Regions from separate parts of the Streptomyces sp. NPDC056222 genome, predicted to be linked through region 2. Evidence: riboswitches for the same ligand, from Rfam matches in the RefSeq annotation. Region 2 holds a riboswitch; the other holds the start of a gene.
The links. Region 2 has a riboswitch for glycine ahead of gcvP (aminomethyl-transferring glycine dehydrogenase). Riboswitches for the same ligand answer to the same signal wherever they lie in the genome.
Positions count from the first base shown of each region.

Region 1: another riboswitch for glycine. It lies ahead of gcvT (glycine cleavage system aminomethyltransferase GcvT); the one in region 2 lies ahead of gcvP (aminomethyl-transferring glycine dehydrogenase).

Region 1 is NZ_JBHJTL010000039.1:1,872-17,692, reverse strand. It holds gene ACFC0D_RS19735 (Ig-like domain-containing protein) at 1-153, shown strand, start outside; gene ACFC0D_RS19730 (Ig-like domain-containing protein) at 341-1,591, shown strand; gene ACFC0D_RS19725 (enoyl-CoA hydratase/isomerase family protein) at 1,679-2,446, shown strand; gene ACFC0D_RS19720 (ATP-binding protein) at 2,603-3,106, shown strand; gene ACFC0D_RS19715 (polysaccharide deacetylase family protein) at 3,544-4,302, shown strand; gene ACFC0D_RS19710 (YncE family protein) at 4,302-5,489, shown strand; gene ACFC0D_RS19705 (GNAT family N-acetyltransferase) at 5,556-6,194, opposite strand; gene ACFC0D_RS19700 (EF-hand domain-containing protein) at 6,300-6,515, shown strand; gene ACFC0D_RS19695 (L-serine ammonia-lyase) at 7,058-8,428, opposite strand; gene glyA (serine hydroxymethyltransferase) at 8,579-9,838, opposite strand; gene gcvH (glycine cleavage system protein GcvH) at 9,859-10,239, opposite strand; gene gcvT (glycine cleavage system aminomethyltransferase GcvT) at 10,317-11,444, opposite strand; glycine riboswitch at 11,605-11,707, opposite strand; gene ACFC0D_RS19675 (AAA family ATPase) at 11,848-12,519, shown strand; gene ACFC0D_RS19670 (enhanced serine sensitivity protein SseB) at 12,728-13,468, shown strand; gene ACFC0D_RS19665 (enhanced serine sensitivity protein SseB C-terminal domain-containing protein) at 13,509-14,252, shown strand; gene ACFC0D_RS19660 (ABC transporter permease) at 14,636-15,640, shown strand; gene ACFC0D_RS19655 (ABC transporter substrate-binding protein) at 15,757-15,821, shown strand, end outside.
Region 2 is NZ_JBHJTL010000012.1:404-16,224, forward strand. It holds gene ACFC0D_RS08415 (DUF881 domain-containing protein) at 1-657, shown strand, start outside; gene ACFC0D_RS08420 (small basic family protein) at 654-986, shown strand; gene ACFC0D_RS08425 (DUF881 domain-containing protein) at 991-1,797, shown strand; gene ACFC0D_RS08430 (FHA domain-containing protein) at 1,880-2,821, shown strand; gene ACFC0D_RS08435 (MerR family transcriptional regulator) at 2,851-3,594, shown strand; gene ACFC0D_RS08440 (bifunctional nuclease family protein) at 3,648-4,121, shown strand; gene ACFC0D_RS08445 (MerR family transcriptional regulator) at 4,340-4,969, shown strand; gene ACFC0D_RS08450 (DNA polymerase IV) at 5,059-6,450, shown strand; gene ACFC0D_RS08455 (PRC-barrel domain-containing protein) at 6,588-6,953, opposite strand; glycine riboswitch at 7,065-7,163, shown strand; gene gcvP (aminomethyl-transferring glycine dehydrogenase) at 7,344-10,229, shown strand; gene ACFC0D_RS08465 (DUF5999 family protein) at 10,363-10,569, opposite strand; gene ACFC0D_RS08470 (hypothetical protein) at 10,938-11,537, opposite strand; gene ACFC0D_RS08475 (glutamate-cysteine ligase family protein) at 12,015-13,514, shown strand; gene ACFC0D_RS08480 (CPBP family intramembrane glutamic endopeptidase) at 13,692-14,489, shown strand; gene ACFC0D_RS08485 (PhzF family phenazine biosynthesis protein) at 14,572-15,381, opposite strand; gene ACFC0D_RS08490 (PadR family transcriptional regulator) at 15,530-15,821, shown strand, end outside.

The sequences.
Region 1 (15,821 bases), on a different contig from region 2:
GAATCCCCGGCGGGCTGGTTCTTCGACCGGACGCTCATCGGGGACGTGGTGGAAGTGGTCAACTCCCGTGACCGAAAGGTCGCTCCCGACAACGGGCTCGGAGGCTGGAACATGGAGTGGAACCAGTGGAAGGCAGGTTCCGCCCTGCGGTGAGCCCCTCGTCGTCCCCTCGCTGACCTGCGTCGCGTGCACGGTTCCTGGATCAACTGGGACTGAACGGTGACATTCGCGTGGAACTTTCGTGTCCTGCGGTGTGATTATCTAGCGCCGTGTGCGCGGAGGATGCGCGCGGGGGTGCGGGCCGTGGTGAGACCAGGCCGTGCGAGGGGAGACGACCATTTTGAACGGGCAGCCGATATCGGCCGGGGTGGGGCGCGGACGGCGGCGCGGGGGCGCGCGTCTGCAGGCCCTGGCTGTGGGAGCGTTGCTCCTGGTGCTGACGGCCTGCGGGGGCGGGGAGCCGGCGGGCGGCGGCAAGGGCGGACAGGACCCGGCGCAGAGCGGCGGGGGCAAGCAGGAGAACGCGGCGTCGCAGGCGGTCGTCACGATCGCCCCGAAGGACGGCGCCGACGCGGTCGCCACCAGCGGTGCGCTGAAGGTGACGGCCGAGCAGGGCAAGCTGACGACGGTCACCGTCGCCGACACCAAGGGTGTCGAGGTCGAGGGCAAGATCGCCGCGGACGGCGCCAGCTGGACGCCGGTCGGCCACCTGTCCGCGGGTACGCAGTACAAGGTCCACGCGATCGCGAAGGACTCCGAGGGCCGTGAGTCGGCGAAGGACACCACCTTCACCACCCTGACCCCGAAGAACACCTTCATCGGCCACTACACGCCCGAGGACGGCTCGACCGTCGGCGTCGGCATGCCGGTCTCGATCAACTTCACCCGGGGCATCACCAACCCGGCGGCCGTCGAGAACGCCATCAAGGTGACCGCCGAGCCCGCCGTCGAGGTCGAGGGCCACTGGTTCGGCAACGACCGCCTCGACTTCCGCCCCAAGGAGTACTGGGCCGCGGGCACCAAGGTGACCGTCGAGCTCAACCTGGACGGCGTCGAGGGCCGCCCGGGCGTCTACGGCAAGCAGAAGAAGAAGGTCACCTTCACCATCGGCCGCCGTCAGGTCTCCACGGTCGACGCCAGCGCCAAGACGATGAAGGTCGAGCGCGACGGCAAGATCATCAAGACGATCCCGATCACCGCGGGCGCTCCGTCCACGACCACGTACAACGGTCAGATGGTCATCAGCGAGAAGTACAAGGTGACCCGGATGAACGGCGCCACGGTCGGCTTCGGCGGTGAGTACGACATCAAGGACGTGCCGCACGCGATGCGTCTGTCGACCTCGGGCACCTTCGTCCACGGCAACTACTGGGCCTCGTCCGGCACCTTCGGCTCGGCCAACGTCAGCCACGGCTGCGTCGGTCTGCGGGACGCGCGCGGCGCCGGCGACGGCTCCACCCCGGCGGCCTGGTTCTACGACCGCTCGCTCATCGGCGACGTGGTGGTCGTGAAGAACTCCAAGGACAAGCAGATCGCTCCGGACAACGGCCTCAACGGCTGGAACATGAGCTGGTCGGAGTGGATCAAGTAGGTCCCCGATCCACTCCGTACGACGGACCCGGCGCTGTGAGCAACAGCACCGGGTCCGTTGTCGTTAACGGCGGCTAACCTGCCGGGTATGACTGTGAACCTCGAAGTCGCCGAAGGCGTCGGCACCATCCGCCTCGACCGCCCTCCGATGAACGCCCTCGACATCGCCACCCAGGACCGGCTGCTCGAGCTGGCCCAGGAGGCGACCGACCGCGACGACGTGCGCGCCGTGATCCTGTACGGCGGCGAGAAGGTGTTCGCGGCGGGCGCGGACATCAAGGAGATGCAGGTCATGGACCACGCGGCCATGGTCAAGCGGTCGCGCGCACTCCAGGACTCCTTCACCGCGGTCGCCCGCATCCCCAAGCCCGTCGTCGCCGCCATCACCGGCTACGCCCTGGGCGGCGGCTGCGAACTGGCCCTGTGCGCCGACTACCGGATCGCCGCGGACAACGCCAAGCTCGGCCAGCCCGAGATCCTGCTCGGTCTGATCCCCGGCGCCGGCGGCACCCAGCGGCTGTCCCGTCTGGTCGGCCCGTCGAAGGCCAAGGACCTCATCTTCACCGGCCGGATGGTCAAGGCCGACGAGGCCCTGACGCTCGGTCTGGTCGACCGGGTCGTCCCGGCGGCCGAGGTGTACGAGCAGGCGCACGCCTGGGCCGCGAAGCTCGCCCAGGGCCCCGCCATCGCGCTGCGCGCCGCGAAGGAGGCCGTCGACCAGGGTCTGGAGGCCGACATCGACACCGGTCTCGCGATCGAACGCACCTGGTTCGCGGGTCTGTTCGCGACCGAGGACCGCGAGCGCGGGATGCGCAGCTTCGTCGAGGAGGGTCCGGGCAAGGCGAAGTTCGTCTGATTTCCGGCGGCCCGAGGCGGTCGGCGGACCCTACTCTCCAGTACCGCCGTCCGCCAAGGGCATATGCCATGCGAATTCAGCGGAATTGTCGATTCCGGGGCCTCGATTCCGTCGGAACGGCCCCGCGGCCCGTTCCGTCCGGCCATGATGGGGGGCATGGCGGGCCTGGAGGGTGTGGAACAGCCGCGGCAGCACGGCGGTGCGACCGCAGCACGGTGGGTACCGGCCGTCGATGACGAACAGGCCCTCAAGGCGCTGGAGTTGTACGGGAATCCGGCCGAGGAGGACGTGCGGCTGCCGTCCCGTCCCGAGTCCGCCGCGATCGCCCGCCGGCTCACCCAGTGCGTCGTCCTTCGGCAGTGGGCCCTGTCCCCGCAGATCGCCGAGCACGCCGTCCTGCTCGTCTCCGAACTCGTCGGCAACGCCGTCCGGCACACCGGCGCCCGGGTCTTCGGGCTGCGGATGCTGCGCCGTCGTGGCTGGATCCGGATCGAGGTCCGCGACCCCTCGCGAGGGCTGCCGTGTCTCATGCCCGTCCAGGAGCTCGACATCAGCGGGCGCGGGCTCTTCCTCGTCGACAAGCTCTCCGACCGCTGGGGCGTGGATCTGCAGCCGCGCGGCAAGACGACGTGGTTCGAGATGCGCGTCTCGGACCGCTGACCGCAAGCCGTCGGCCTCTGGCTGTCGGTCTTCGGCTGCTGCTCGCGGGTCGTCGGCCGTCCCCGGATGCACCGAAGCCCCCGTCCGCCGCGGTGGGGCGCCTGGGGGCTTCCGTGAGGACGGCCGTGGATCGGGGGGGTGTATCCACGGCCGTGAAAACGACCTGGCCCGGGTCAATGGGGGTCGTGTCTCCGACTATGGCAGACAGGGGGCCATCGCGCCAAAAGTCCCTACTGGGGCAAATCAGTCAAAGGGTGACAGTTTACCGATGAATCGTTGGTGACCTAGAGCACCTGCCTTGTAAATGGTGAATAAGTATGGGGTTCACCGCTTGTTTCCTCGACTCCTTCACATGGCGGGCACTGGAGTGCGACCCGTAAACGTCCTGAAATGGCTTAATCGTTAGAAAACGGGTGCTACGGGCCTTAAATGGGCGCGTGACCCTGACCGACCGCCGTGGCGCACTCCGGGCGGGCGCGGCGGCCGCCCTCGCGGGAGCGCTCACCGCCGCCTGCGGCAGCGACGGCCGCCCCCCACCCGACGGCCCCGCCCCCGCCCCCGAGCCCGTCGCACCGGGCCCCCGCCGCTTCCCCGGCCTGCCGGTCGAGATCACGAGCGGGCCGCGCGACCGCCCCCGGGTCGCCCTCACCTTCCACGGCCAGGGCGACCCCGCTCTCGCTCGCGCCGTCCTCGCCGAGGCCGAGAAGGGCGGCGCCCGGGTCACCGTCCTCGCCGTCGGCGACTGGCTCGACACCCACCCCGAGCTGGCCCGCCGGATCCTCGACGGCGGCCACGACCTCGGCAACCACACCCAGCGCCATCTCGACGTCAACGCGATGACCGAGGACGAGGCGCACGCGGAGATCAGCGCCTGCGCCACGCGGCTGCGCCGGCTCACCGGCTCCATCGGCAGCTGGTTCCGGCCGTCCAGAGGCCGGAACGCGAGCCCGGCCGTCCAGCGGGCCGCCCGCCAGGTCGGCTACCCGCACGTCCTCTCGTACGACGTCGACTCCCTCGACTTCACCTCGCCCGGCGCCGCGGCCGTCGTCCGCAACGTCACCGGGCCGATCCGCAACGGATCGGTGGTGAGCCTGCACCTCGGCTACGCAGACACGCTCGCCGCCCTGCCGCCCCTCCTCGCCGACCTCGACCGCCGCGGCCTGCGCGCGGTGACGACCACGGAGCTGCTGACCTGATGCTGCCTCTCACCAAGCGTTCGAAGAGCCTCCTCGCCGCCGCCCTGCTCGCCGCGCTCGCCGGGTGCGGTACCGCGGACAACGGCACCGAGCCCCGTGGCGGCGCCAAGAAGGAGGCGGCGGCGCGCCCGGTCGTACCGAAGGAGGCCGTCCCGGACGGCCTCCCCGGAATGCCACCGCTCCTCGACCCCAAGGACGTCTACGCGGCCGACCGGCCGGGCCTGCTCTCGCCCGTCGTCAAGGACTTCCCGTCCCGGGTCTACGTGCCCAACACCAACTCCAACACCGTCTCCGTCATCGACCCGGCGACCTACAAGGTGATCGAGACCATCCCGGTCGGCATCCAGCCGCAGCACGTCGTCCCGTCGTGGGACCTGAAGACGCTCTGGGTCAACAACAACCGCGGCCACACGCTCACCCCGATCGACCCCGCCACCGGAGTGGCGGGCAAGCCCGTCGAGGTCCACGACCCGTACAACCTCTACTTCACCCCCGACGGCAAGTACGCCGTCGTCATGGCCTCCCTCGACCGCGAGCTGGTCTTCCGCGACCCGCACACCATGGACCGGAAGAAGACCGTCCCGGTCTCCTGCTACGGCGTCAACCACGCGGACTTCTCCGCGGACGGCCGGTACTTCGTCGTCTCCTGCGAGTTCTCCGGCGAGCTGCTGAAGGTCGACACGGCGAAGATGGAGGTCATCGGCCAGCAGAAGCTCCCCTTCCAGGGCGCGATGCCGCAGGACGTGAAGCTCTCCCCGGACGGCAAGACCTTCTACATCGCCGACATGATGGCCCACGGCATGTGGGTCCTGGACGGCGAGAAGTTCACCACCCCGCGACTGATGCCGACCGGCAAGGGCGCCCACGGCCTCTACGTCTCCCGGGACTCCAAGGAGATGTACGTCCCCAACCGGGGCGAGGGCTCCATCTCGGTCTTCGACTTCGGGCAGAACAAGCTGACGAAGAAGTGGTGGCTGCCGGACGGCGGCTCCCCGGACATGGGCGGTGTCTCGGCCGACGGCAAGGTGCTGTGGCTGTCGGGACGTTACGACTCCGAGGTCTACGCGATCGACACCAAGACCGGCAAGCAGCTCGCCCGCATCCCGGTCGGCGGCGGCCCCCACGGCCTCGCGGTCTATCCCCAGCCCGGGCGCTACTCCCTCGGCCACACCGGAGTGTTCCGCTAGCTCCTCGGGGCCCGGCCGGTCTCCGGGCCCCTCGGGAGGGGCCTCTGCGCACTCGCCGGGCGCGGGTCAGCCCGCCGTGAGCAGGGCCTCCGAGGCCACCGGGCGGTAGCCCGCCGCCTGGAAGACGCGCACGCTGCGGGCGTTGCCCGGGGACTGCTGCGCCCAGACCACGTCGCCCGGTGTCAGATGCCGGGCGGCGAGGGCCAGCGCCCGGCCGATCCCGCGGTGCCTGACCTCCTCGTCGACCTCGATCGCCGCCTCCCAACGGCCCGCCACTCCCCGGCCCAGGATCACCACGCCGCCGTGGGCCGCCCACACCCGTACGTCGTCGCGGTACTTCATCGCCCGCGCCACCCGGGGATGCTCCGGGTCCTCGATCTCCCGCAGCGGCAGCTCGGGTTCCCCGGGCAGCGCCGTGGCGACCGTCAGCAGGTCGATGGTGTTCATGCGCCGGCCCGTGTGCCGCATCAGGGCGAGGAGGAACCCCGGGTTCATCGAGGCGGCCAGCGGGTCGCTGGAGGCGGCCGCCAGCTCCGCCCGCACCCATGCGGGATCCGCGTCCGTGAAGACGACCGAGTGCGCGGTGAAGGCGAGGACACCGGCGTCCCGGTCGTTCGGCGGCGGGACGACGGTCGTCGAACCGTCGGGCGGCGGGAACTGTCCGCGGGCCGCCGCTGCCAGGATCCGTGCCACGTCGTCGCTCATACCTCCCATGATCCGCCATGGCCCGCCACTCCCCGGCGCCCGGCCCCCGGGGAACGCCCGATAATCTGAGCCCCGTCATCGAAGCATCAAGAAGGGGCGGAAGCTGTGGCGGACATCGAGTCGGCGCGCAAGGCATTCGAGCGGTTCGACGTGGACGGGGACGGTTTCATCACCGCCTCCGAGTACAAGAGCGTCATGGCGCAGCTGGGTGACTTCAACGTCACCGAGACGGTCGCGGAGGCCCTGATCGGCCAGCGTGACGGCAACGCCGACGGCAAGCTGTCCTGGGACGAGTTCTGGGCGGACCTCAACAAGGCCTGACCCCGCCGGGCGAGGACGGGCGGCGCCGTACCGCGACAGCCGGCCGAGCGGCGAACCACGGGCCGCCCGCCTCACGCGACGTCGCTGCCGTCCGCGGCCCGGGCGGCCGGGGTCTCCGTCAAGGAGGCGGCCGTGGCCGTGCGGAGACTGACCGACGGCGGTCTCCTGGCGGAGACCGAAGGCGAACTCCACGCCCTGAGCGAGCAGTTCAAGGGCATCGTCCGCACCACGCGCCCGCCCGCCGAGGAGCCGGAGAGCCACGGCTACGAGAACGACGAGGTGGAGTCGCTGCTGCGCACCTTCGTACGGAACGACCGGCTGATCCGGCTTCCCTCCCAGTGGGTGCGCCGCCGTGTGGTGCTGCAGCACTGCTCGGCCGCGAGGGCGGCCGCTACTGGCTCCGCACGGACATCCAGCCCGCGCTCCGACGGCCGGTACGACGACCGAGGGGCCCGCTTCGGCGGGCCCCTCGGTCGTGGCGTTCGTGTGCGCGGAGATCGTGCCGGGACGTACGGCGCACGCGCCGGTCAGGCCCTACGACGTCAGCACTCGATGATGTTCACCGCGAGACCGCCGCGGGCCGTCTCCTTGTACTTGACCGACATGTCCGCGCCGGTCTCCTTCATGGTCTTGATGACCTTGTCGAGGGAGACCAGGTGGCTGCCGTCGCCGCGCATCGCCATCTTCGCCGCCGTGACCGCCTTGACCGCCGCCATGCCGTTGCGCTCGATGCACGGGATCTGGACCAGGCCGCCGACCGGGTCGCAGGTCAGCCCCAGGTTGTGCTCCATGCCGATCTCGGCCGCGTTCTCGACCTGCTCGGGGGTGCCGCCCAGGACCTCCGCGAGGGCGCCGGCGGCCATCGAGCAGGCCGAGCCGACCTCGCCCTGGCAGCCGACCTCGGCGCCGGAGATGGAGGCGTTCTCCTTGAAGAGCATGCCGACCGCGCCCGCCGCCAGCATGAAGCGGACCACACCGTCCTCGTCCGCGCCGGGCACGAAGTTCATGTAGTAGTGCAGGACGGCCGGGATGATGCCCGCCGCGCCGTTCGTCGGGGCGGTGACCACGCGGCCGCCCGCCGCGTTCTCCTCGTTCACGGCCATCGCGTAGAGCGTGATCCACTCCATCGCGAGCGCGGCCGGGTCGCCCTCGGAGCGCAGCTTCCGGGCCGTGTTCGCGGCGCGGCGGCGGACCTTCAGGCCGCCCGGCAGGATGCCCTCGCGGGACATGCCGCGCGAGACACAGGCCTGCATGACCCGCCAGATCTCGAGCAGGCCCGCGCGGATCTCGTCCTCGCTGCGCCAGGCCTTCTCGTTCTCCAGCATCAGCGCCGAGATCGACAGGCCGGTCTCCTTCGCCAGGCGCAGCAGCTCGTCGCCCGTACGGAAGGGGTACTTCAGGACGGTGTCGTCCGGGACGATCGGGTTCTCACCCTGGACCGCGTCCTCGTCCACGACGAAGCCGCCGCCTACCGAGTAGTAGGTCTTCTCCAGGACCAGCGCGCCCTCCGCGTCGTACGCGAAGATCGTCATGCCGTTGGCGTGGTACGGCAGCGCCTTGCGGCGGTGCAGGATCAGGTCCTCGTCGAAGTCGAAGGGGATCTCGTGCGCGCCGAGGAGGTTGATCCGGCCGCTGGACTTGATCCGCTCGACCTCGTCGTCCGCCGTCTCGACGTCGACCGTGCGCGGGGAGCTGCCCTCCAGGCCCAGCAGGACGGCCTTCGGCGTGCCGTGGCCGTGCCCCGTCGCGCCCAGCGAGCCGTACAGCTCCGCGCGTATCGACGCGGTGTGGGCGAGGAGCCCCTCGTTCTTCAGTCGGCGGGCGAACATCCGGGCCGCGCGCATGGGGCCCACCGTGTGGGAGCTCGACGGGCCGATACCGATCGAGAACAGGTCGAAGACCGAGATGGCCACGGGGAACTCCTTGTGGGGGGCTAGACGCCGTTGTCTGCCGGGGTGGTGCAGAACAGCAGGAAAAGGGGGTGGGGCACCGCGCTCACTGTCCAGTGTGCGCGGTGCCCCGGAGCTTTCGTACGAACGAGCCTGGAACTAAAGCGTACGAAATTACTTCAGGCCGGGGTACAGCGGGTGCTTCTCCGCAAGCGCGGACACGCGGGCCTTCAGCGCCTCGGCGTCGAAGCCGGGCTTCAGGGTCTCCGCGATGACGTCGGCCACCTCACGGAAGTCCTCGTCGCCGAAACCGCGGGTCGCGAGCGCCGGCGTACCGATGCGCAGACCCGAGGTGACCATCGGCGGACGCGGGTCGTTCGGGATCGCGTTCCGGTTGACCGTGATGCCGACCTCGTGGAGACGGTCCTCGGCCTGCTGGCCGTCCAGCTCGGAGTTGCGCAGGTCCACCAGGACCAGGTGCACGTCCGTGCCGCCGGACAGGACCGAGACACCGTGCGCGGTGACGTCGTCCTGGACCAGACGCTCGGCGAGGATCCGGGCGCCGTCCAGCGTGCGCTGCTGGCGCTCCTTGAACTCCTCCGAGGCCGCGACCTTGAAGGAGACGGCCTTGGCCGCGATCACGTGCTCCAGCGGGCCGCCCTGGAAACCGGGGAAGACCGAGGAGTTCAGCTTCTTCGCGAACTCCTTCTTCGCGAGGATGATGCCGCCGCGCGGGCCGCCCAGCGTCTTGTGCGTGGTGGAGGTCACCACGTCCGCGTACTCGACCGGGTTCGGGTGCAGACCGGCCGCGACCAGGCCCGCGAAGTGGGCCATGTCGACCCACAGGTACGCCTCGACCTCGTCGGCGATCCGGCGGAACTCGGCGAAGTCCAGCTGACGCGGGTAGGCGGACCAGCCCGCGATGATCACCTTGGGGCGGTGCTCCTTGGCCAGGCGCTCCACCTCGGCCATGTCGACCAGACCGGCTTCGTCCACGTGGTACGCGACCACGTTGAACTGCTTGCCCGAGAAGTTCAGGCGCATGCCGTGGGTCAGGTGACCGCCGTGGGCCAGGTCCAGGCCCAGGATCGTGTCGCCGGGCTGGGCGATCGCGAACAGCGCGGCCTGGTTCGCGGAGGCACCGGAGTGCGGCTGGACGTTGGCGTACTCGGCGCCGAACAGGTCCTTGATCCGGTCGATCGCGATCTGCTCGGCGACGTCGACGTGCTCGCAGCCACCGTAGTAGCGGCGGCCCGGGTAGCCCTCGGCGTACTTGTTGGTGAGAACGGAGCCCTGGGCCTCCATGACCGCGACCGGAGCGAAGTTCTCCGAGGCGATCATCTCGAGGGTGGACTGCTGACGGTGGAGCTCGGCGTCGACGGCGGCGGCGACGTCCGGGTCCAGCTCGTGAAGAGGGGTGTTCAGCACAGACATGAATCGATCCCTAAGGGGTCTCAGTTCCCGGCGGAGAACTCGGCGTACGCGTCGGCGGAAAGCAGGTCGTCCGGCTCACCCGTGACGCGCACCTTGAACAGCCAGCCACCCTCGAACGGAGCGGTGTTCACCAGCGACGGGTCGTCCACCACGTCCTGGTTGGCCGCCACGACCTCACCGGTGACCGGGGAGTACAGGTCGCTGACGGACTTGGTCGACTCCAGCTCACCGCAGGTCTCGCCCGCGGTCACCGTGTCACCGACCTCCGGGAGCTGGGCGTAGACGACGTCACCGAGCGCGTTGGCCGCGAACTCCGTGATGCCGACCGTCGCGACGCCGTCCTCGGCGGCCGACAGCCACTCGTGCTCCTTGGTGTAGCGCAGCTGCTGGGGGTTGCTCATGACCTGATTCTCCTGGATCGAGGGAGTGCTGATGAACGTGGGTCTTGCGGGGTGAGACGCGGAGCGAGACGGATGCGTCACTTCTGGCGCTTGTAGAACGGCAGCGCCACGACCTCGTACGGCTCGTGGGTGCCGCGGATGTCCACACCTACACCCTGCGTGCCGGGCTCGGCGTGCGCCGCGTCCACGTACGCCATGGCGATCGGCTTTCCGAGGGTGGGGGACGGGGCACCGGAGGTGACCTCGCCGACGACCTCGCCGTTCGCGACGACGGAGAAGCCGGCGCGCGGGACGCGGCGGCCCTCGGCGATCAGGCCGACGAGCTTGCGCGGCGGGTTGGAGGCGGCACGCTCGGCGGCGGCCTCCAGCGCCTTGCGGCCGACGAAGACGCCGTCGTTGGTCGTCTTCTCGAACTTCACGACCCGGCCGAGGCCCGCGTCGAACGGGGTGAGGGAGGTGGTCAGCTCGTGCCCGTACAGCGGCATCCCCGCCTCCAGGCGGAGCGTGTCACGGCAGGACAGGCCGCACGGGATCAGGCCGACCGGCGCGCCCGCCTCGGTCAGCGCCTTCCAGACGCCCTCGGCGTGCTCGGGCTTCAGGAACAGCTCGAAGCCGTCCTCGCCGGTGTAGCCGGTACGGGCGATCAGCGCGGGGACCCCGGCGACCGTGCCCGGGAGGCCGGCGTAGTACTTCAGACCGTCCAGGTCGGCGTCGGTGAGCGACTTCAGGATGCCGGGGGACTCCGGGCCCTGGACGGCGATCAGGGCGTACGCGTCACGGTCGTCCCGCACCTCGGCGTCGAAGCCGGCCGCGCGCTCGGTCAGCGCGTCGAGGACGATCTGCGCGTTGGAGGCGTTGGCGACGACCATGTACTCCGTCTCGCCGAGGCGGTACACGATCAGGTCGTCGAGGATGCCGCCGTCCTCCTGGCAGATCATCGTGTAGCGGGCACGGCCCACACCGACCGTGGAGATGTTGCCGACCAGCGCGAAGTCGAGGAGCTCGACGGCCTGCGGGCCGGTGACGGTGATCTCACCCATGTGGGAGAGGTCGAAGAGGCCCGCCTTGGTGCGGACGGCGTTGTGCTCGTCGCGCTCGCTGGCGTAGCGCAGCGGCATGTCCCAGCCGGCGAAGTCGGTCATGGTCGCGCCCAGGGAGCGATGCAGCGCATCGAGGGCGGTCAGACGGGGGGCGGCAGTGCTCATGGGTGTGGCTCCCGGGTCCCAAGGCAGAAAAATCATGACGGACGAGGACGATCCTCCCCATCTGTCATGGAACCTGAGAGGTTCACCGAGAGCATCCTCGGCTTGCACCTTGGGTGGAGCCGCACCGGGCACGCCGGGGCGGTTCGCTTTTCAGATCTGCCTCATCCACGCGGTACGGGGCCTGAGAGATTCAAGGGAGGGTCTTGCTCCTTCGGCGCCCGGGGCCCACCGTGGTGGTTCCGGGACTCTCCCGCGCGGATTCGAGCGGCCGGTATGAGGTTGTGTGCGCTTGGCGCGCACATCATTGCACGAGGGGTCTGATCGGCAAATCGCTTGTGCCTCATTACCGCTTCTTTACACTTTGTGGGCAAGGGTTCCCGGGAACCCGACTGGGGGAGAAGCGATGACGTTCCAGCACTCCGGCGCCTACGCCACAGGGACGGGGATACCGTCCCCGCGCGCCAGGGCCAGGACCCGCAGGCGCGGCTCCGCCGTGCCTCTGCTGCGCGATCTGCGCGAGCGGGGCGGCCGTGGCCCCCGTGTGCTCTCCTTCGCCGCCGGTGACCTCGTCGTGGTCTCCGGCCTGCCCGGCAGCGGCAAGTCGACGCTCATGCGACGCGCGGCGGGGGGTCTGGGCATCGATTCGCAGGACGCCCGCGAGCGCTGGGAGGGACGGCTGCCCCGCTTCCTGCCGTACGCCGTCTACCGCCCGCTGGCCCGTATCGCCCACTACGCCGGGCTGCGCCGGGCGCTGCGCTCCGGGCGGAGCGTGGTCGTCCACGACTGCGGCACGCAGTCCTGGGTGCGGAACTGGCTCGCCCGCGAGGCCCGCCGCCGTGGCGGCGCCCTGCACCTGGTGCTGCTGGACGTCACCCCGGCCGCCGCGCGGGAGGGGCAGCGCGAGCGTGGCCGAGGTGTGTCGGGATACGCCTTCGCCCGGCACCGCCGGGCCGTCGGCCGGCTCCTGAGCTCCGTCGAGTCCGGCCGCCTGCCGAGGGGCTGCTCCTCGGCGACCCTCCTCGACAGGGACGCGGCGGGCGCCCTGCGGAGAATCACCTTCCGTCCCACGGACTGACGGCGCCCGCACCGGCCCGAGCGAGCGCCCGCACCGGCCCGAGCGGGCGCGGTGCACCGCCCGAGCCGTTACCGGTCCATCCGGACCGGGGTGCTCCGTACACTTTTGGCCACGGCGGCGCCAGGGCGGCGTTAGGGTTCTGCCCCGAGGGCGCCGCGACCAGGGCGTGCGAGACGCGACCAGGGCGCGAGAAGGGGAACCGGGAACCGTGGACGTCACATGGCCGGGCAATGAGCTCGAAGAGGTGCTGGCCGCCTCGCTCGGCAACCCCGCAGCCGGAGGCCGGCTCGTCGAGGTGCTCGGGCGGAGCCCCGTCTGGGTGCCCCTCCCCAACGGCGGCAGCCCCGAGAGCCGGGACCTCGATCTGCCCACGATGGAGATCGACGGACTGCCGTACGTCCCCGTCTTCAGCTCCGAGCAGCAGTTCCTGGCCTGTGTGGGCGGTCACATGTCCTTCACCGTCGCCCCCGCCCGAGACTTCGCCCGCGGTCTGCCCCCGCAGCTCGGCATCGCCGTGAACCCAGGCGGCACGGTCGGCGCCCCGCTGCCTCCGCCCGCCGTCGCCGAGCTCTGCCGGGTCGGCCGCAGCCCGCTGGACGGGCCCGCGAGCGGCGGCCGCGTCCGGCTCTTCGAGCCCGACTGGCAGGACGACCCCGTCGACTTCCTCGCCGCCGCGTCCGCGGAGTTCGAGGCCACCGGAGTCGTCGTCACCGCGCGCCGCGCCCTGGCCAGCGTCGAGGGCACGGAGCCGGCGCTCTTCGTCGGCGTCCAGCTCGCCACCTGGGACGGCGTCGACCGCAACGCCCCGCTCGACGCGCTCGGCCGCGCGCTGGGCCGGGTCGAGGTGGCCTGGCCGGTCAATCTCATCCTGCTGGACGTTGCGCAGGACCCGGTCGGCGACTGGATGCTGGAGCGGGTGCGCCCCTTCTATCAGCGGGCGTCCGCGTAATTAAGCTGGTTCGGTGGACGGAAGAGGGGCGGGACCCAGGGTGAGCGCGTCGAGCACCGCTGCGGCCGGACAGGTCGAGCACATGCTGCGCCAGGTGGCACCGGGACGCTACGACGCGTACGAGAAGCTGTTGCACGCCCTCGCCGAAGGCGATGTCTGGATGCTGCTCTGGCAGGGCGCACCCGGTTCGCCCGACGCGCAGTACGGGAACATGGAGGTCGATGGCTTCGGGTACGCCCCGTGCGTCACCTCCGCGCAGGAGCTCGCCGCCTCCGGCTGGAACCGTGCCCACGAAGTGGTCACGGGGCGCGACATCGCGCGCTCCCTCTACCCCGACCGCTGGGGCATCTGGCTCAACCCGCACGACCCGGGCGGCGGCGTCGGCATCCCCTGGGCCGATCTCCGGCGGATCGCCACCGGTCTCGACCGGATGCCCGCCGGGCCGCTGCGGCTCTCCGAACCCTCCCTGGAGATCCCGCAGTTCTACGCCCTGCTGACCCAGAACGCCCATCGCACCTCGGCCGTACGGGCGTTGCGCCGTGCCTGGGTGCAACCCGCGCTCGGCTCCCCGTACCTCGCCATCGGTCTCGACCTCTACGACACCTCCGCCGCCTCGGTCGAGGCGGTGCGGGCCATGATGCGCCAGTCGATCGCGGCGGTCCCCGACGGGCTGCCCGTCTCGACGGTCGCGATGTCCGACGAGTACGACCCGGTGACGATGTGGCTGCGCGCCAACGCCCGCCCGTTCTACGACCGCGACGCCCACGTTCCCGTCTATCGCTGACTCCTGACAGCTCGTCCGCATCGCGAGACGCCTGTCCGAAAAGGCCGCACCGAGATCCTCGGTGCGGCCTTCGTCGTCCTCGGCGAATCCACCCAAAAAGCGGCCAGGAAGGTGCTGTTGGCCGTGATGTCCGTTCCGTGCCGAACGGGCGGTGTTGCTTCGCTCAGCAGATCGCCCGGTCCGGATAACGGAAGGCTCCGGGCCACATCACGGTTGCGCATCACATCCCGAGCAGGTCTGGCGGGTGATCGTGAGCCCGATAAAGACTCCCCGGAACACCGGGCGTTCGGCCTCCTGGCCGGTGCCTCGCAGTTGTTCCACCAAGCCGCTACCCGCGGCGGGCAAGGGCCGGCTACCGGCGGCCGAGAGGGGTCCTGACCACGATGACGGCACCACTGCACGAGACGAGTGCGGTCGAGTCGACCACCGCCGTCGACGCCGTGCCCGACGCGCCGCCGGGCAAGACGATCGAGGGACGTTCCCCCTGGCAGATCGCCTGGATGCGACTGAAGCGGGACAAGCTCGCGCTGGCCGGCGGCGCGATCGTGATCTTCCTGGTCATCGTCGCCGTCCTCGCACCCGTCATTGTGGGCCTGCTCGGTCACCCGCCGGACGAGTTCCACGAGGACCAGATCGACCCGCTCTTCGGCACCCCGATCGGCTCGTACGGCGGCATCAGTTCCGACTTCCTCCTCGGCGTCGAGCCGGTGAACGGCCGTGACGTCTTCAGCCGGATCATCTACGGTGCCCGCATCTCACTGCTCGTCGCCTTCCTCGCGGCCATGTTCGCGGTCGTGCTCGGCACGATCCTCGGCATCGTCGCCGGCTACTTCGGCGGCTGGGTCGACGCGGCGCTCAGCCGCGTCATGGACGTCATGCTCGCCTTCCCGCAGCTGCTGTTCACCATCGCCCTGGTGTCCGTGCTCCCCAACGAGCTGCTCGGCTTCTCCGGTTCGGGAGTCCGCATCGGTGCGCTGGTGGTCGTGATCGGCTTCTTCGGCTGGCCGTACGTCGGCCGGATCGTCCGCGGCCAGACCCTCTCCCTGCGCGAGCGCGAGTACGTGGACGCCGCCCGCAGCCTGGGCGCCGGCCGCCTGTACATCCTGCGCCGGGAGCTGCTGCCCAACCTGATCGCCCCGATCATGGTCTACGCGACCCTCATGATCCCCACCAACATCCTCACCGAAGCGGCCCTCAGCTTCCTCGGCGCCGGTGTCAAGCCGCCCACCGCTTCCTGGGGCCAGATGCTGTCGACGGCCATCTCCACCTATGAATCGGACCCCCTGTTCATGGTGATCCCCGGCCTCGCGATCTTCATCACCGTTCTGGCGTTCAACCTCTTCGGCGACGGCGTGCGCGACGCGCTCGACCCGAAGGCCGCTCGCTGAGCACCTGCTGACCGCCCGCACGCCCGTACAGACCCGCCCCTGCCGCTGGTGACAGGAGGCAATCAACACCGGCGGACCGTCGTGACGGCCGCCACTAAACCGGAGGTTGCGAGACCATGACTCTGAACAGCTCTCAGCGGCGCAGAATCGCCGCGGGCGCGCTGCTCGCGGCGGCCACGAT
Region 2 (15,821 bases):
CTCATCGGCCGGATCGACGCGGAGACCGCCGCGGCCGACAAGCTGGAGCAGGACGTCGAGAAGATCCGTGCCGAGGTCGGCGAGCGGCAGCGCAAGGCGCTGGAGCAGCACGGCGGTGACCAGGCCGAGCTGGTGGCCCTGCTGTCGGGGGCGACCCCGGTGCACGGTCCGGGCGTGAAGCTCGTGGTCGACGACGCCAAGGACACCGAGCAGGGTGGCGGGGGTCCCCGGGAGAGCAGCGGGTTCTCCGACACGGGCCGGGTCCGTGACCGTGACATGCAGCGCGTCGTCAACGGGCTGTGGGAGTCGGGCGCCGAGGCCGTCTCGATCAATGGCCAGCGGCTGACGTCGCTGTCCGCGATCCGGGCGGCGGGCGACGCCATACTGGTCGACAACAAGCCGCTCGTGCCGCCGTACACGGTGCTCGCGGTGGGGGACGGGCAGCGGCTCAGCACCGCGTTCCAGGACAGCGCCGACGGCCAGTACCTGCACGCGCTGCAGGAGAACTTCGGGATCCGCACCAGCATCACGGCCGAGACGGACGTGCGTCTGCCGGCCGCGCCGAGCCTGATCGTACGTACAGCAGAGCCGAGGGGAGCCGGGGCCGCCAAGCCCACCGGGCAGGCCACGGCCGACACAGGGAAGGGCACATCTTGATCGCCGTACTGGGCCTGATCGTGGGAGTGGTGGTCGGACTGTTGGTCCGGCCCGAGGTTCCGGCGGTGGTCGAGCCCTATCTTCCGATCGCCGTGGTCGCCGCCCTCGACGCGGTCTTCGGTGGCCTGCGTGCCATGCTCGACGGAATCTTCGTCGACAAGGTCTTCGTGGTCTCCTTCCTGTCGAACGTGGTGGTGGCCGCGCTGATCGTCTTCCTCGGCGACAAGCTGGGTGTCGGCGCGCAGCTGTCGACCGGTGTCGTCGTCGTGCTCGGCATCCGCATCTTCTCCAACGCCGCCGCCATCCGGCGGCACGTGTTCCGGGCGTGACGCGATGAGCAACGACGTGCACCCCGAGACGCCGGAGAACCCGGACGACGACAAGGCGACCCCGTCGACCCCCGCCGCCCCCGAGAAGCAGCTGACCGGGCGGCAGCGGCTGGCCGCGGGGCTGTGGCCGCCGCGGGTGAGCCGGGCCCAACTCATCGTCGCCCTGCTGCTGTTCGTCCTCGGTCTGGGTCTTGCCATCCAGGTCCGGTCCACCAGTGACAACAGTGCGCTGCGCGGCGCCCGTCAGGAGGACCTGGTCCGTATCCTCGACGAGCTCGACGACCGTACGCAGCGCCTGGAGGACGAGAAGGCGCGTCTGGAGAACCAGCGCTCCGAGCTGGAGTCCAGCTCGGACCAGGCCGAAGAGGCGCGCAAGCAGACCCAGGAGAAGGAGCAGCAGCTCGGCATCCTGGCCGGCACGGTCGCGGCCGAGGGGCCGGGCATCACGCTGACCGTGGCCGGCGCGGCGGCGGCGGTCGAGTCGGACATGCTCCTCGACGCGATCCAGGAGCTGCGTGCCGCGGGCGCCGAGGCGATCCAGATCAACAACGTTCGGGTGGTTGCTGACAGCTACTTCTCCGGTGCGGGAAGCGACATAGAGATCGATGGAACGAAGGTGACCGCTCCGTACGTCTTCAAGGTCATCGGCAAGCCGGAGGATCTCGAGCCGGCGCTCAACATCCCCGGTGGAGTCATTCAGACACTGGAGAAGGAGCAGGCCACGGCGACCGTGGCCAAGTCCGAGAAGATCGTTGTGGATGCCTTGCGACCTGCGAAGCGGCCTGACTACGCTCAGTCGTCCTCGCAGTGAGGCGGGGGTGCATGGCGGTCGCGCGACATGGGGAAGACGTTGCGGGGGGTCGCCGCATCACAAGCGTGGTGCGTGGTGGAAACTGTCCGGAGGATACGGACGTTGTGAAGGTGTCCGGGTCGGCAGGTGTGTTCATTCAGGGTTCGTCCTGCCCCACGGGCGGGTCTGTTTCGGTCAAGGGGAATCGCCCGTGAGTTTTTTTGCGAAGTTGTTCGGCAAGAGCGCACGCGAGGACGGCGGCAACGCCAAGCACCGCGCGCCGCGCCATGCCCAGAGCGAGGAACAGGGTGGCGAGCGTCCGCTGTTCCGCGATGAGGTCGGCGGCCAGGGCGGAGATGTCGCGGGCGCGCACGGCGCGTCGTCTGTTGACCCTGCCGGTGCCGGCCGCATAGGTTTCGGGGAACCATCAACCTCAAGTACGGGTGGAGGGTTCACCCCCGATCCGTATGCGACCCAGACCTCCGCGGGTCAGCCGCGGCAGGAGGATGCGTCCATGCCGGTGTGTACGAGGTGCGGTCACCGCAACACCGCGGACAGCCGTTTCTGCTCCCACTGCGGTACGCCGCTGCGGGGCGGGGCGCCCGTGGAGCGCGCGTCCGAGACGACGTCGACGATCTCGATCTCGGGCCTCGAGGCCTACGACGCCGAGGTCACCGGTCAGACGGCCATGCCGTCCCTGTCGCCCGAGGCTCTGGCGGCCGTCGAGGCCCTGCCGGCCGGTTCGGCTCTGCTCGTCGTGCGGCGCGGCCCGAACTCGGGCAGCCGGTTCCTGTTGGACAGCGAGCTGACCACGGCCGGCCGTCACCCGCAGAGCGACATCTTCCTCGACGACTTCACCGTGTCGCGGCGCCACGTCGAGTTCCGGCGGGCGCAGGACGGCAGCTTCACCGTCGCCGACGTCGGCAGCCTCAACGGCACGTACGTCAACCGTGAGCCGATCGAGTCGGTTGTTCTGTCCAACGGTGACGAGGTGCAGATCGGCAAGTACCGGCTGGTCTTCTACTCGAGCCAGCGGGGCGTGTGACGCCTCCGGGAAGCCTTCAGGGAAGGTCCATGCTGCGAACACCGACGGGCGGTGCCGGACACGGCACCGCCACCGCGGGCGACCGGCTGGTCAGCATCGGGACGGTGCTGAACCAACTGCGTGACGAATTTCCCGAAGTGACCATTTCCAAGATCCGGTTCCTGGAGGCCGAGGGGCTTGTCGAGCCCCGGCGGACGGCCTCCGGATACCGGAAGTTCAGCCCGCAGGACGTGGAGCGGCTCGCCCAGATCCTGCGGATGCAGCGGGACCACTATCTTCCGCTGAAGGTCATCCGGGAGCATCTCGACGCCCTTGCCCGGGGTGAGCAGATCAAGCTCCCGTCGCCCAGCCCGCAGCGCGATCTGCTCGACGGGGCCTGGGAACCGGAGGGCGACCGTCCTACCGCCACACGGGTGGGACGGGCCGAGCTCCTCGCCGCCGCCGAGGTGAGCGAGGAGGAGCTCGCGGAGTGGGAGTCGTACGGGCTCATCGCCGCGGGGGCCGAGGGCGGCTATGACGCGGAGACCGTCACGGTCGCCAGACTTGTCGCGGATCTGGGGAGATTCGGTCTGGAACCGAGGCATCTCAGGGCGGTCAAAGCGGCGGCGGACCGGGAGGCGGGTCTGGTCGAACAGGTGGTCGCGCCGCTGCGCCGGCACCGTAACCCGCAGACCAGAGCACATGCGGAGGCCACTGTGAAGGAGCTCGCCGGGCTCTCCATCCGGCTGCACGCGGCACTGGTCCAGACCGCTCTGGGGCTCCGGCTCCCGTGATCTTGTGGGGGCCCGACTACCCAAACCGGTCGGGCACGTCCTAGGGTTGCTGTGTGAACGAGCTCGACGTTGTGGGTGTCCGGGTGGAAATGCCCTCCAACCAGCCGATCGTGCTCCTGCGTGAAGTGGGAGGCGATCGGTACCTCCCCATCTGGATCGGACCGGGTGAGGCGACCGCGATCGCCTTCGCCCAGCAGGGCATGGCCCCCGCCCGGCCGCTGACGCACGACCTCTTCAAGGATGTCCTTGAAGCCGTGGGCCAGGAGCTCACCGAGGTCCGCATCACGGACCTCCGTGAAGGCGTCTTCTACGCGGAGCTGGTCTTTGCCAGCGGCGTCGAGGTGAGCGCCAGGCCCTCCGACGCGATAGCGCTCGCGCTGCGCACCGGGACGCCGATCTACGGCAGTGACGGTGTGCTCGACGACGCCGGTATCGCGATTCCGGACGAGCAGGAGGACGAGGTGGAGAAGTTTCGCGAGTTCCTCGACCAGATCTCCCCCGAGGACTTCGGCTCCAGCAGCCAGTGAGGTCCAGCAGCCACTGAGGTGAGCCGGCCGTGGGCCGGCCACCGGCCGTCGCGCGCCGGGTGCGGTCAGGGCATTCGAGTAGCCTTTCCCCGGAGAGAGACACGGGAAACCACTCTCAGGGTGATTATCACTCGGCGTGCCGAGTGTGGCGATCGTTGACGCACCCCGAGTGACTGCCTACCTTCGTGTGGGCAGGTCAAGGACGGAGGGTCGGCGTGATGAGCAGCGGCGACGGTACGGCAGGGGGCTCTCTCGGGCGTGCGCCCGGGGAGGACGGTCCGTATCCGCTTCACGGCAGTGTGGGCGACCTCGGTACGGACGTGAGTGCGGGCGCGGCTGCGGCATCCGGGACGGACGTGGTGGGCTACCGCGGTCCGACGGCGTGCGCGGCGGCCGGGATCACCTATCGCCAGCTGGACTACTGGGCGCGCACCGGCCTCGTGGAGCCGAGCGTGCGGCCCGCGTACGGATCCGGCACGCAGCGGCTGTACAGCTTTCGGGACGTCGTCGTCCTCAAGATCGTCAAGCGGTTCCTGGACACCGGGGTCGCGCTGCAGAACATCCGGGCCGCGGTGCAGCATCTGCGCGCACGCGGCTTCCGCGACCTGGAGCGCATGACGCTGATGAGCGACGGAGCCACGGTCTACGAGTGCTCCTCGCCGGACGAGGTCGTCGACCTGCTCCAGGGCGGGCAGGGCGTGTTCGGGATCGCGGTGGGCGTGGTCTGGCGCGATGTCGAGGCGGCGCTCTCGCAGCTGCACGGGGAGCGCGTCGACACCGGTGAGACGCTGATCGGCCACAACCCGAGTGACGAGCTCGCGCGGCGCCGGCGGGACCGGGCGGTCTGAGCGTCGGACGGGCTGCGCGTGGGGCGGCTGTATTCGTGCCCGCACGTGCGTGCGGTCGAATGTCAGTGGCGTAGGGGAGCATCGGAGATGTGAGAGCCGCGCCGACGATTCTGCATCTGGACATGGATGCCTTCTTCGCCGCCGCCGAGCAGGCGGCGAAGCCGAGTCTGCGTGGAAAGCCGGTGGTGGTCGGAGGTCTGGGCCCGCGCGGGGTCGTCGCCACCGCCTCGTACGAGGCGCGACGCTTCGGGGTGCACTCAGCGATGCCGATGGCGCAGGCGCGGCGGCGGGCGCCCAATGCCGCCTATCTCGTGCCGCGCTTCGGCTTCTACCGGGGGATCAGCGAGCAGGTCATGGAGCTGCTCGGGCGGCTGTCACCGCTCGTGGAGCCACTGAGCCTGGACGAGGCCTTCGTCGACCTGGAGGCCGGGGGTGTGGCCGACGACGGTGAGAGCGCGCGGGAGGCCGGTGAGCGGCTGCGCAGGGACATTCTCGCCACCACGGGGCTGACGGGGTCTGTGGGGCTCGCGGGGTCCAAGATGCTGGCGAAGATCGCCTCGGAGGAGGCCAAGCCCGATGGCCTGGTGCTGATCGAGCCGGGGACCGAGCGGGAGCTGCTGGGGCCGAAGTCGGTGCGGATTCTGCCGGGCGTGGGGCCGGCCACCGGTGAGCATCTGCGGCGGGCCGGTATGACGACGGTGTCGGACCTGGCGGAAGCGGGCGAGGACGAGCTTGTACGGCTCCTTGGGCGGGCGCACGGGGCGTCCCTGTACCTGATGGCCCAGGGGTACGACGATCGGCCTGTGGTGGCCGAGAGGGACACGAAGTCGGTGTCGGTGGAGGACACCTTCGACGTGGACCTGCACGACCGGGTACGGATCCGGATCGAGGTGGAGCGGCTGGCCGAGCGGTGCGTGGGGAGGCTGCGGGGCTCGGGCCACTCGGGGCGCACGATCGTGCTGAAGGTGCGCCGTTTCGACTTCTCGACGCTGACGCGTTCCGAGACGCTGCGGGGACCGACGGACGACCCCGTGGTGGTGCGGGAGGCCGCGGGGCGGCTGCTCGAGGGGGTGGACACGACGGGCGGGGTCCGGCTGCTGGGGGTGGGGGTGAGCGGGCTCGCGGACTACACCCAGGAGGATCTGTTCGCCCAGGCGGCGGAGGCGGAGGCCGAGGCGGCGGGGCCGGTGGAGCGGTCCGAGGAGGCGTCACCCATGGAGGCCGCCCCTGAGCCGGCCGCGCCCGCCGAGCGGCGGTGGTCGCCCGGGCACGACGTACGGCATGCGGTGTACGGCGCCGGGTGGGTGCAGGGGAGCGGTGTGGGGCGGGTCACCGTCCGCTTCGAGCAGCCCGGGTCGGCGCCGGGGCGGGTGCGGACGTTTCTCGTGGACGACCCGGAGCTTGAGGCGGGGGAGCCGCTGCCGCTGGTGGGGGTCGAGCCCGGCCTCCGGCCGGGCTTGTCGCTCCCACCGTCCCCCTGAGCATCGCCAGGGGTCCCCGTCTCGCTTCGCTCGCTGGGGTGACGGAGATTCCGGTCCCCTCGTGGGTCCGTCGCGCCGCCGACGGCCGGCGGAGGGTGTGCGGGCGTGCCTGCTCCCGGTCCGGCGGGCCGGAGGCGTCAGGTCTCCTCCTGGCCCGCCAGGCGGCCGAAGTCGCGGTCCGGGGGTGGTGGGGGGAGGGAGATGTTGTAGTGGCGGTAGAGCTGGAGCTCCTGCTCGGGGGAGAGGTGGCGGCCCACGCCGAAGTCCGGGGCGTCCTTGATCAGGGACCGGTCGTAGGGGATGTGGAGGCCGTCCTTGGCCAGCTCGCTCGGCTCCAGGGGGACGAAGGCGTCCCGGCTGAAGAGGCCCGTGCGGACCGCGGCCCACTCCGGGACTCCGGTCGCGTCGTCCAGATACACCTCGTCCACGGTGCCGATCTTGTGCCCCTCGCGGTCATACGCCTTGCGGCCGATCAGGCTGCGCGGATCGATGTCGGTCTGCACGGTCCCTCCAACAGGTCGCAACTGCTCTAAGACTACGAAAGTGCACATCTGGGATGTCGGCCACTTGAGCGATGGCTCCGGGAACCTCGCTGGTAGGCTGGCTGTGGCTGTCGACCCTGTGCGGGAGAGTCCTCCGGAGAAACCTTTCGGAGGCGCCGAAGGAGCAAATCCTCCCCGGAATCTCTCAGGCCCCTGTACCGCACGGACGAGGTCACTCTGGAAAGCAGGGCGGACGTCCGACGGCATCCGCTCTCACCGACGGTGAAAGCCGGCGAGCCCCTTTGGCGTGCCGGTGAAACTCTCAGGTTGAGATGACAGAGGGGGAGGCCGTCCGGGCACCCGCGCCGTTGGTGCCCCTCGCAGGTCGTGACGACCAGGAGGCCTCCGTACATGACCGCCAACCGCATTCCGCTCTCCGAACTCGAACAGGGCATCCCGTTCGAGCAGCGGCACATCGGGCCCGACGCCGAAGCACGGGCCAAGATGCTCGCGCAGGTCGGCTACGGCTCCCTCGACGAGCTCACGGCCGCCGCCGTGCCGGACGTGATCAAGAACGCCGAGGCGCTCGGTCTGCCCTCGGCCCGTACCGAGGCCGAGGTCCTCGCCGAGCTGCGTGAGCTCGCCGACCGCAACCAGGTCCTCGCCCCGATGATCGGCCTGGGTTACTACGGCACCTTCACCCCGCCGGTGATCCTCCGCAACGTCATGGAGAACCCGGCCTGGTACACGGCGTACACGCCCTACCAGCCGGAGATCTCGCAGGGCCGTCTCGAGGCGCTGCTCAACTTCCAGACCATGGTCGCCGACCTCACCGGTCTGCCCACCTCCGGCGCCTCCCTGCTCGACGAGGGCACCGCGGCCGCCGAGGCCATGGCGCTCTCCCGCCGCGTCGGCAAGGTCAAGAACGGTGTCTTCCTCATCGACGCCGACGCCCTGCCGCAGACCATCGCCGTCATCGAGACCCGCGCCGAGCCGACCGGTGTCGAGGTCGTCGTCGCGGACCTGTCCGACGGCATCCCCGCCGAGATCGCCGAGCGCGGTGTCTTCGGTGTGCTCGTCCAGTACCCGGGCGCCTCCGGTGCCGTCCGCGACATCAAGCCGCTGATCGACGCCGCCCACGAGCTCGGCGCCATCGTCACCGTCGCCGCCGACCTGCTCGCGCTGACCCTGCTGACCTCGCCGGGCGCGCTCGGTGCCGACATCGCCGTCGGTACCACCCAGCGCTTCGGCGTCCCGATGGGCTTCGGTGGCCCGCACGCCGGCTACATGGCCGTCCAGGACAAGCACGCCCGCTCGCTCCCCGGCCGCCTCGTCGGTGTCTCCGTCGACGCCGACGGCAACCGGGCGTACCGCCTGGCGCTGCAGACCCGCGAGCAGCACATCCGCCGCGAGAAGGCCACCAGCAACATCTGCACCGCGCAGGTGCTGCTCGCCGTCATGGCCGGCATGTACGCCGTCTACCACGGCCCCGACGGCCTCAAGGGCATCGCCCAGCGCACCCACCGGTACGCGGCGATCCTCGCCCAGGGCCTGAAGGCCGGCGGTGTCGAGGTCGTCCACGGCGACTTCTTCGACACTCTCACCGTTCGCGTGCCCGGCAAGGCCGCCGAGGCCGTCGCCGCCGCCCGCGAGACCGGCGTCAACCTGTACCTCGTCGACGCCGACCACGTGTCGATCTCCTGCGACGAGACCACCGGGCGCGCCCAGCTCGCCGCCGTGTGGGCCGCCTTCGGTGTCGACGCCGACATCGAGGCCCTGGACGCCGCCACCGAGGACGCGCTGCCCGCCGAGCTCCTGCGCTCGGACGCGTACCTGACCCACCCGGTCTTCCACGCGCACCGCTCCGAGACGTCGATGCTGCGCTACCTGCGCAAGCTCGCCGACCGCGACTACGCGCTCGACCGCGGCATGATCCCGCTCGGCTCCTGCACCATGAAGCTGAACGCGACCACCGAGATGGAGCCGGTCACCTGGCCCGAGTTCGGTCAGATCCACCCCTTCGCGCCCATCGAGCAGGCGCAGGGCTACCTCACGCTCATCACCGAGCTCGAGGAGCGCCTCGCCGAGGTCACCGGCTACGACAAGGTGTCGATCCAGCCGAACGCCGGTTCGCAGGGCGAGCTGGCCGGTCTGCTGGCCGTCCGCGCCTACCACCGCGCCAACGGCGACGAGCAGCGCACCGTCTGCCTCATCCCGTCCTCCGCGCACGGCACCAACGCCGCCTCCGCGGTCATGGCCGGCATGAAGGTCGTCGTCGTCAAGACCGCCGACGACGGTGAGGTCGACGTCGCGGACCTGCGCGCCAAGATCGAGCAGTACCGCGACGAGCTGTCCGTGCTGATGATCACCTACCCGTCCACGCACGGTGTGTTCGAGGAGCACGTCGCCGACATCTGCGCCGAGGTGCACGACGCCGGTGGCCAGGTGTACGTCGACGGCGCCAACCTCAACGCGCTGGTCGGGCTGGCCAAGCCGGGCAAGTTCGGCGGCGACGTCTCGCACCTGAACCTGCACAAGACCTTCTGCATCCCGCACGGCGGCGGTGGCCCGGGCGTCGGCCCGGTCGGTGTGCGCGCGCACCTCGCGCCGTACCTGCCGAACCACCCGCTGCAGCCCACCGCCGGTCCGGAGACGGGCGTCGGCCCGATCTCGGCCGCCCCGTGGGGCTCGGCCGGCATTCTGCCGATCTCGTGGTCGTACGTGCGTCTGATGGGTGGCGAGGGCCTCAAGCGCGCCACGCAGGTGGCCGTCCTCGCCGCGAACTACATCGCCAAGCGCCTCGAGCCGCACTACCCGGTGCTCTACACCGGTCCGGCCGGTCTGGTCGCCCACGAGTGCATCGTCGACCTGCGCCCGCTGTCCAAGTCGACCGGTGTCAGCGTCGACGACATCGCCAAGCGCCTGATCGACTACGGCTTCCACGCGCCGACGATGTCGTTCCCGGTGGCCGGCACCCTGATGATCGAGCCGACCGAGTCCGAGGACCTGACCGAGCTCGACCGCTTCTGCGACACGATGATCGCGATCCGCGGCGAGATCGAGAAGGTCGCGTCGGGTGAGTGGCCGGCGGAGGACAACCCGCTGCGCAACGCCCCGCACACCGCGGCGGCGCTGGGCGGCGAGTGGAAGCACGCCTACACCCGTGACGAGGCGGTCTTCCCGGCCGGTGTCTCGGCCGCGGACAAGTACTGGCCGCCGGTCCGCCGGATCGACGGTGCGTTCGGTGACCGCAACCTCGTCTGCTCCTGCCCGCCGCTGGACGAGTACGACAACTGAGCACGGCCGCGAGCGCGAGCATGAGCTGAGCGCCGTCGGCAACCGGGCATGAGTCAGGGCCGGTTCGGAGAGTTCTCCGGGCCGGCCCTTGGCGTGTTCCCTCGTACGGTGTGGTGCCCGACGTGCCCTGTCGTCAGGCGGCGGTCGTGACCCGGCCCGCCGTCAACGGGCGGTGCGGGGCGATGATCTGTCCGTCCGGCAGCAGTTCACCGGTGTCCTCGAAGAGCAGGACCCCGTTGCACAGCAGGCTCCAGCCCTGCTCCGGGTGGTGCGCCATCGGTCGTGCCGCCTCCCGGTCGGCGGAGTGGGCGGTGGGACAGGCAGGCTGGTGCTGGCACATGGATGGGTTCTTTCGCTGCGTCGTGGTGTCTGTCGTCCTGCGGCTCGATGCGGTGCTCATGGCCGCCCCCCGTTGTCGGTTCGGTTGGTCCAGTGTTCCCCTACGGACGTCGATCCGCAGGTATTTCACTGCAGCTCTTCCTACTGCATGAAGACGTATCACCCGCGCGGGCGGTTCAACTCAACTGGGCGGTCTCTTCGGATGGTTCGGGGTAGTCCAGGCGGGCTAGTCCGTCTGGGGCGGGGTGTTCGACAGCGGTGTTCGGGCGGTTACGGGCGGTGTCCGGCGGCTTTCGGGCAGCGCGGCGCCCCGCGGCCCGGTCGGCCTGCGGGGCGTGCACGCGTCGGATGAGCTTCGGGTGCGGTGGTTCAGGCCGGCGCCGGAGTGCCGAACAGCGGTGGCGGCGCGAGGCGCAGGGTCAGGACGGGCAGCAGGTCGGCGACCCGGTGCGGACGGTGGGAGGCGATACCGGGCGGCGCCGGGGCGAGCGGGACGAGGAGGTCGCTGGGCGCGGGCGAGGCGGACGCCCCGTCGGCCTCCGTGTCTCCGTGGAGCCACAGCGTCAGCATGTACAGCTCCGGTACGGAGAGCAGGCGCGGCTGGTACGTCGTGGGCAGCGTCTCGGCCTGGTGCAGGGCGCGTTCGGTGGCGGTGACGTACGGACCTTCGAAGAAGTGCGAGAAGGACCAGCCGTCGGGCGTGAGCATGGTGTCGGCGGCGGCGACGGCCCGGTCGGTGCCCCGGATCAGGAAGCGCCAGCCGACGAGCCGCGTGCGCGGCGCCTGCCCGGACGGGACGACCTGGTCCCGTACGTCGAGGACATGGACGGGCAGGGGCAGCTCGGGGCTCAGCGGCCCCTGGGCGGCCCGGAGAGCGGGAGTTCGAGCCTCGCGGACGGCGGTGGGGGAACCGAGGGCCGCGAGGACGCTGCGCAGGGCCGGCGCGGGGGCCGGGGAGGGTCGGAGCATGATGGGTCGCCTCTCACTCAGGAGACACGGTGATGCGTGGGCAGGTACGACGGCGCTGTGGGCTGCCGGAGAGGGGCCATGAAGTCATGGCCGGGCGCCAACACTCTGCCTCGTTCGCGGAGTTTATACGAGACGTGTTCACACGTTGTTTCCGCTAGCGGTCGCCGATATTGCGAGCAAGGCGTCATCCGGCCTTGTTCCAGGGGTGATTCGCAGCATTTGTCGTGAGGGCACTTCGCCTGCCTGCGGCTTCGTCGCCGCTGCGGACGGCTAAATATCGACTCCACGCTTTCCGCGATTATGTCGGTGGAATATGTCCATTGTCGAGTGACCGCGGGATGTGCCGGGAGATTGCTCAATCCAGCCTACCTGGCGGCGGGGTGGCTCCGCAGGCGTTATGGATCAGTCGGCTGGGCATCATCGTCCGTGACGCGCGCGGCCGTCGCCGTGGCCGCCCAATCGGGGAGGGACGCTTCGATGGGGGAGAAGGTCGTGGCAGACGGGTTCGGCCTGTCCGATCGGCAGAGATACCGCAGGAAGCTCCAGCAGTGCCTGGCGGGGCTCGCGAGGCTCCTGGCGGAGAAGAGGTTCGACCGTCCACAGAATCTGATGGGCCTGGAGATCGAACTCAATCTCGCGGGCGTGGACGGGATGCCACGGATGGTGAATGACGAGGTCCTCGAGCGCATCGCGAGCCCGGATTTCCAGACGGAACTCGGAATGTTCAACCTCGAAGTGAACATCGCTCCGCACCGTCTCGGCGGCCGCGTATTCGACCGGCTCGCGGAGGAGTTGAGGACCGGGCTGGGATACGCCGACCGCAAGGCCCGTGAGGTCGACGCCGGCGTCATCATGATCGGAATTCTGCCGACGCTTTCGCAGAACGATCTCGTCTTCGAGAACCTTTCGGCCGTCGACCGGTACACCCTGCTCAACGACCAGATCGTCGCCGCCCGGGGCGAGGACTTCAGCCTCGACATCCAGGGGGTGGAGCGGCTCACCTGCACGTCCACGTCGATCGTGCCGGAGGCCGCCTGCACCTCCGTGCAGTTGCACCTCCAGGTCACTCCGGCCCGCTTCGCCGCGGTGTGGAACGCGGCCCAGGCCGTGGCGGCGGTCCAGATCGCCGTCGGCGCCAACTCGCCGTTCCTCTTCGGCCGGGAGCTCTGGCGCGAGTCCCGTCCGCCGCTGTTCCAACAGGCCACGGACACCCGGCCACCGGAGCTCCAGGCGCAAGGGGTGCGGCCCCGCACCTGGTTCGGGGAGAGGTGGGTGGATTCGGCGTACGACCTCTTCGAGGAGAACCTGCGGTACTTCCCGCCGCTGCTGCCGATATGCGACGAGGAGGACCCGCTCCTCGTCCTCGACCAGGGCGGGGTGCCGCGCCTGCAGGAGCTCGTCCTGCACAACGGGACGGTCTACCGCTGGAACCGGCCGGTCTACGGCTGGGTGGACGGGGTCCCGCATCTGCGTGTGGAGAACCGGGTGTTGCCGGCCGGACCGACGGTCACCGACGTCGTCGCCAACGCGGCCTTCTACTACGGGCTGGTGCGGGCGCTGGCCGAGGAGCCCCGGCCGGTGTGGAAGAAGCTGGCGTTCGAGGACGCCGCCGCGAACTTCGACGCCGCCTGTCGCCACGGGATCGAGGCGGAGCTGCGCTGGCCCCGGCCCGGGCGCTCGGGCGGGGTCTCGACGGTGTCCGCGGTACGTCTCGTCCTCGACGAACTGCTGCCGCTGGCGGCGTCGGGGCTCGACGCCTGGCACATCGAGCCGGCCGACCGCGACTTCTATCTGGGCGTGATCGAGGAGCGCTGTCGTGGCCGGGTCAACGGTGCCTCCTGGCAGGCCGAGACCTTCCGGCGGGCCCGGGAGTCCGGTCTCGACCGGGAGGCGGCCCTGGCGGCCACGACCCGCCGGTACGCCGAGCTGATGCGCGGCGGCGAACCGGTGCACCGGTGGCCGGTGGGCATCGAGTAGTGATCCTCCGGGCCCCAGGGGGCGCCCGGCCCGGGACCGAGGAGGCTCCCCGACCCCGTTACGGCGCCTGGCCCGCGATCGAGCAGAAGTCCCCCGCCCCCCGGAATGGCGCCCGGCGGGGCCCTTCACGCATGATCTCCGTACCCGGAACGCGATGGGGAAGTGGAGACAGGTGTGGTGTCGGAGCAACGAGTGGTCGCCGATTCTCTTCCCCCCGAAGGCCTGCCGCGCCGGGTTCTGCGGTCCGAGACCCTGATCGTCCTGGCGCTCTCGCTCGGTGCGAGCGCGGTGTCGTCCTTCATCAGCTTCGTCGGCTCGCTGACCAAGCCCGGTGGGCTCAAGGAACAGGCGGCGACGCTCAACGGCTCGTTCGCCCCCGGGCGGCCCTGGCTCGACCTGGCCTGGCAGCTCTTCGGCATCGCCTCCGCGCTGATGCCGGTCCTGCTCGTCGCGCACCTGCTGCTGCGGGAGGGCTCCGGGCTGCGGGCGATCGGCTTCGACCGGACCCGCCCCTGGCCGGACCTCGGACGGGGCGCGCTGGTGGCCGCCGTGATCGGGAGCGCCGGCCTCGCGTTCTACCTGGGGGCCCGGGCGACCGGCTTCAATCTGACCGTGGTGCCGGAATCGCTGCCGGAGGTGTGGTGGAAGTACCCGGTCCTGATCCTTTCGGCGATCCAGAACTCCGTACTGGAAGAGGTCATCGTCGTCGGCTATCTGCTGCGCCGACTCGGGCAGTTGGGGTGGACGCCGATGGCCGCGCTGGTGGCGAGCTCGGTGCTGCGCGGTTCGTACCACCTGTACCAGGGGATCGGCGGCTTCGTCGGCAACGTCGTGATGGGCGTCGTCTTCGTGCTCCTCTACCGCCGCTGGGGGCGGGTGGGTCCGCTGGTGGTGGCGCACGCGCTGCTCGACATCGTGGCCTTCGTCGGCTACGGCTTGCTGGCCGGGAAGGTGGGCTGGCTGCCCACCATGTAGACGGCGAATGACAGAAAGGGGCGTACGGCGAGGGCCGTGCGCCCCTTTCTGTGTACGAGGGCCCGGCGTCCGGGGTGGTGGCTCAGGCGTGCAGTTCGCCGTCGATGACGGTGACCGCATGGCCGGTCAGCAGGGTGCGGTCGCCCCGCAGCCGGGTGTGGACGATGCCGGTGCGGGCGCCGCCCTGGAACCCGGTCAGATCGTCGCGGCCGAAGCGCGCGGACCAGAACGGGGCCAGCGCGGTGTGGGCGCTGCCGGTGACCGGGTCCTCGTCGATGCCGACGCCCGGGAAGAAGCCGCGCGAGACGAAGTCGTAGCCGCGCTCCGGCTGTTCGGCCGCGGCGGTCGCGATGACACCCCGGTCGGAGAGGTGCGCCAGAGCCGCGAAGTCCGGCCTAAGGGACCGGACGGTCGCCTCGTCGCGCAGCTCGACGACGAGGTCCCCGATGTGGGCGGCGGTGTCGTGGACGGAGACGGCCTCCGCGCCCAGTGCCTTCTCCAGGCCGTCCGGGGCCGGCACCGGGGTCAGCGTGGAGGTCGGGAAGTCCAGCGTGATGGTGCCGTCCTGTGCGGCGGTGGCGCTCAGGATGCCGCAGCGGGCGGCGAAGCGGACAGTCCCTGTCGCGGCGCCGGTCGTGTGCAGGACGTGGGCGGTGGCGAGGGTGGCGTGGCCGCACATGTCGACCTCGGTGGCCGGGGTGAACCAGCGCAGGGCCCAGTCGGCCTCGCCGCCGGGTGGCAGCGGGTGCGCGAAGGCCGTCTCGGAGAGGTTGACCTCGGCGGCCACCTTCTGGAGCCAGTGGTCGTCGGGGAAGGAGTCGAGGAGGAGGACCCCTGCCGGATTGCCGGAGAAGGGGCGGTCGGTGAACGCGTCGACGATTCGGATCCGCATGGCACGGAACGTACCGGCGCCGTAAAGCCGCAGGCCAAGGCCAATCCGGGACGACTGGACCGATCGGGTGTTGGCAAAAGAAGTGTTCCGATATATCGTTGACGCATCGCGACAGTTCAACGATGTACCCGATGGAAGGAGCGTTGCGATGCGTTCACATGGACACGAACACGGACATGGCGATTGCGGACCCGGCCCTCGTGGGCGGGGAGGCTCTCGCGGTGACTTCGAGGGGCGGCGTGCCGCCTTCGGGCAGTTCGGGCCGGGATTCGGCGGCGGACCGTGGGGCGGAGGCCCCTTCGGAGGTGGCAGGGGTCGAGGAGGCGGCCGGGGGCGGGCGCGGCGCGGAGATGTGCGCGCCTCGATCCTCACGCTGCTGAAGGATCGGCCGATGCACGGTTACGAGATGATCCAGGAGATCGGCGAGCGCAGTGGCGGGG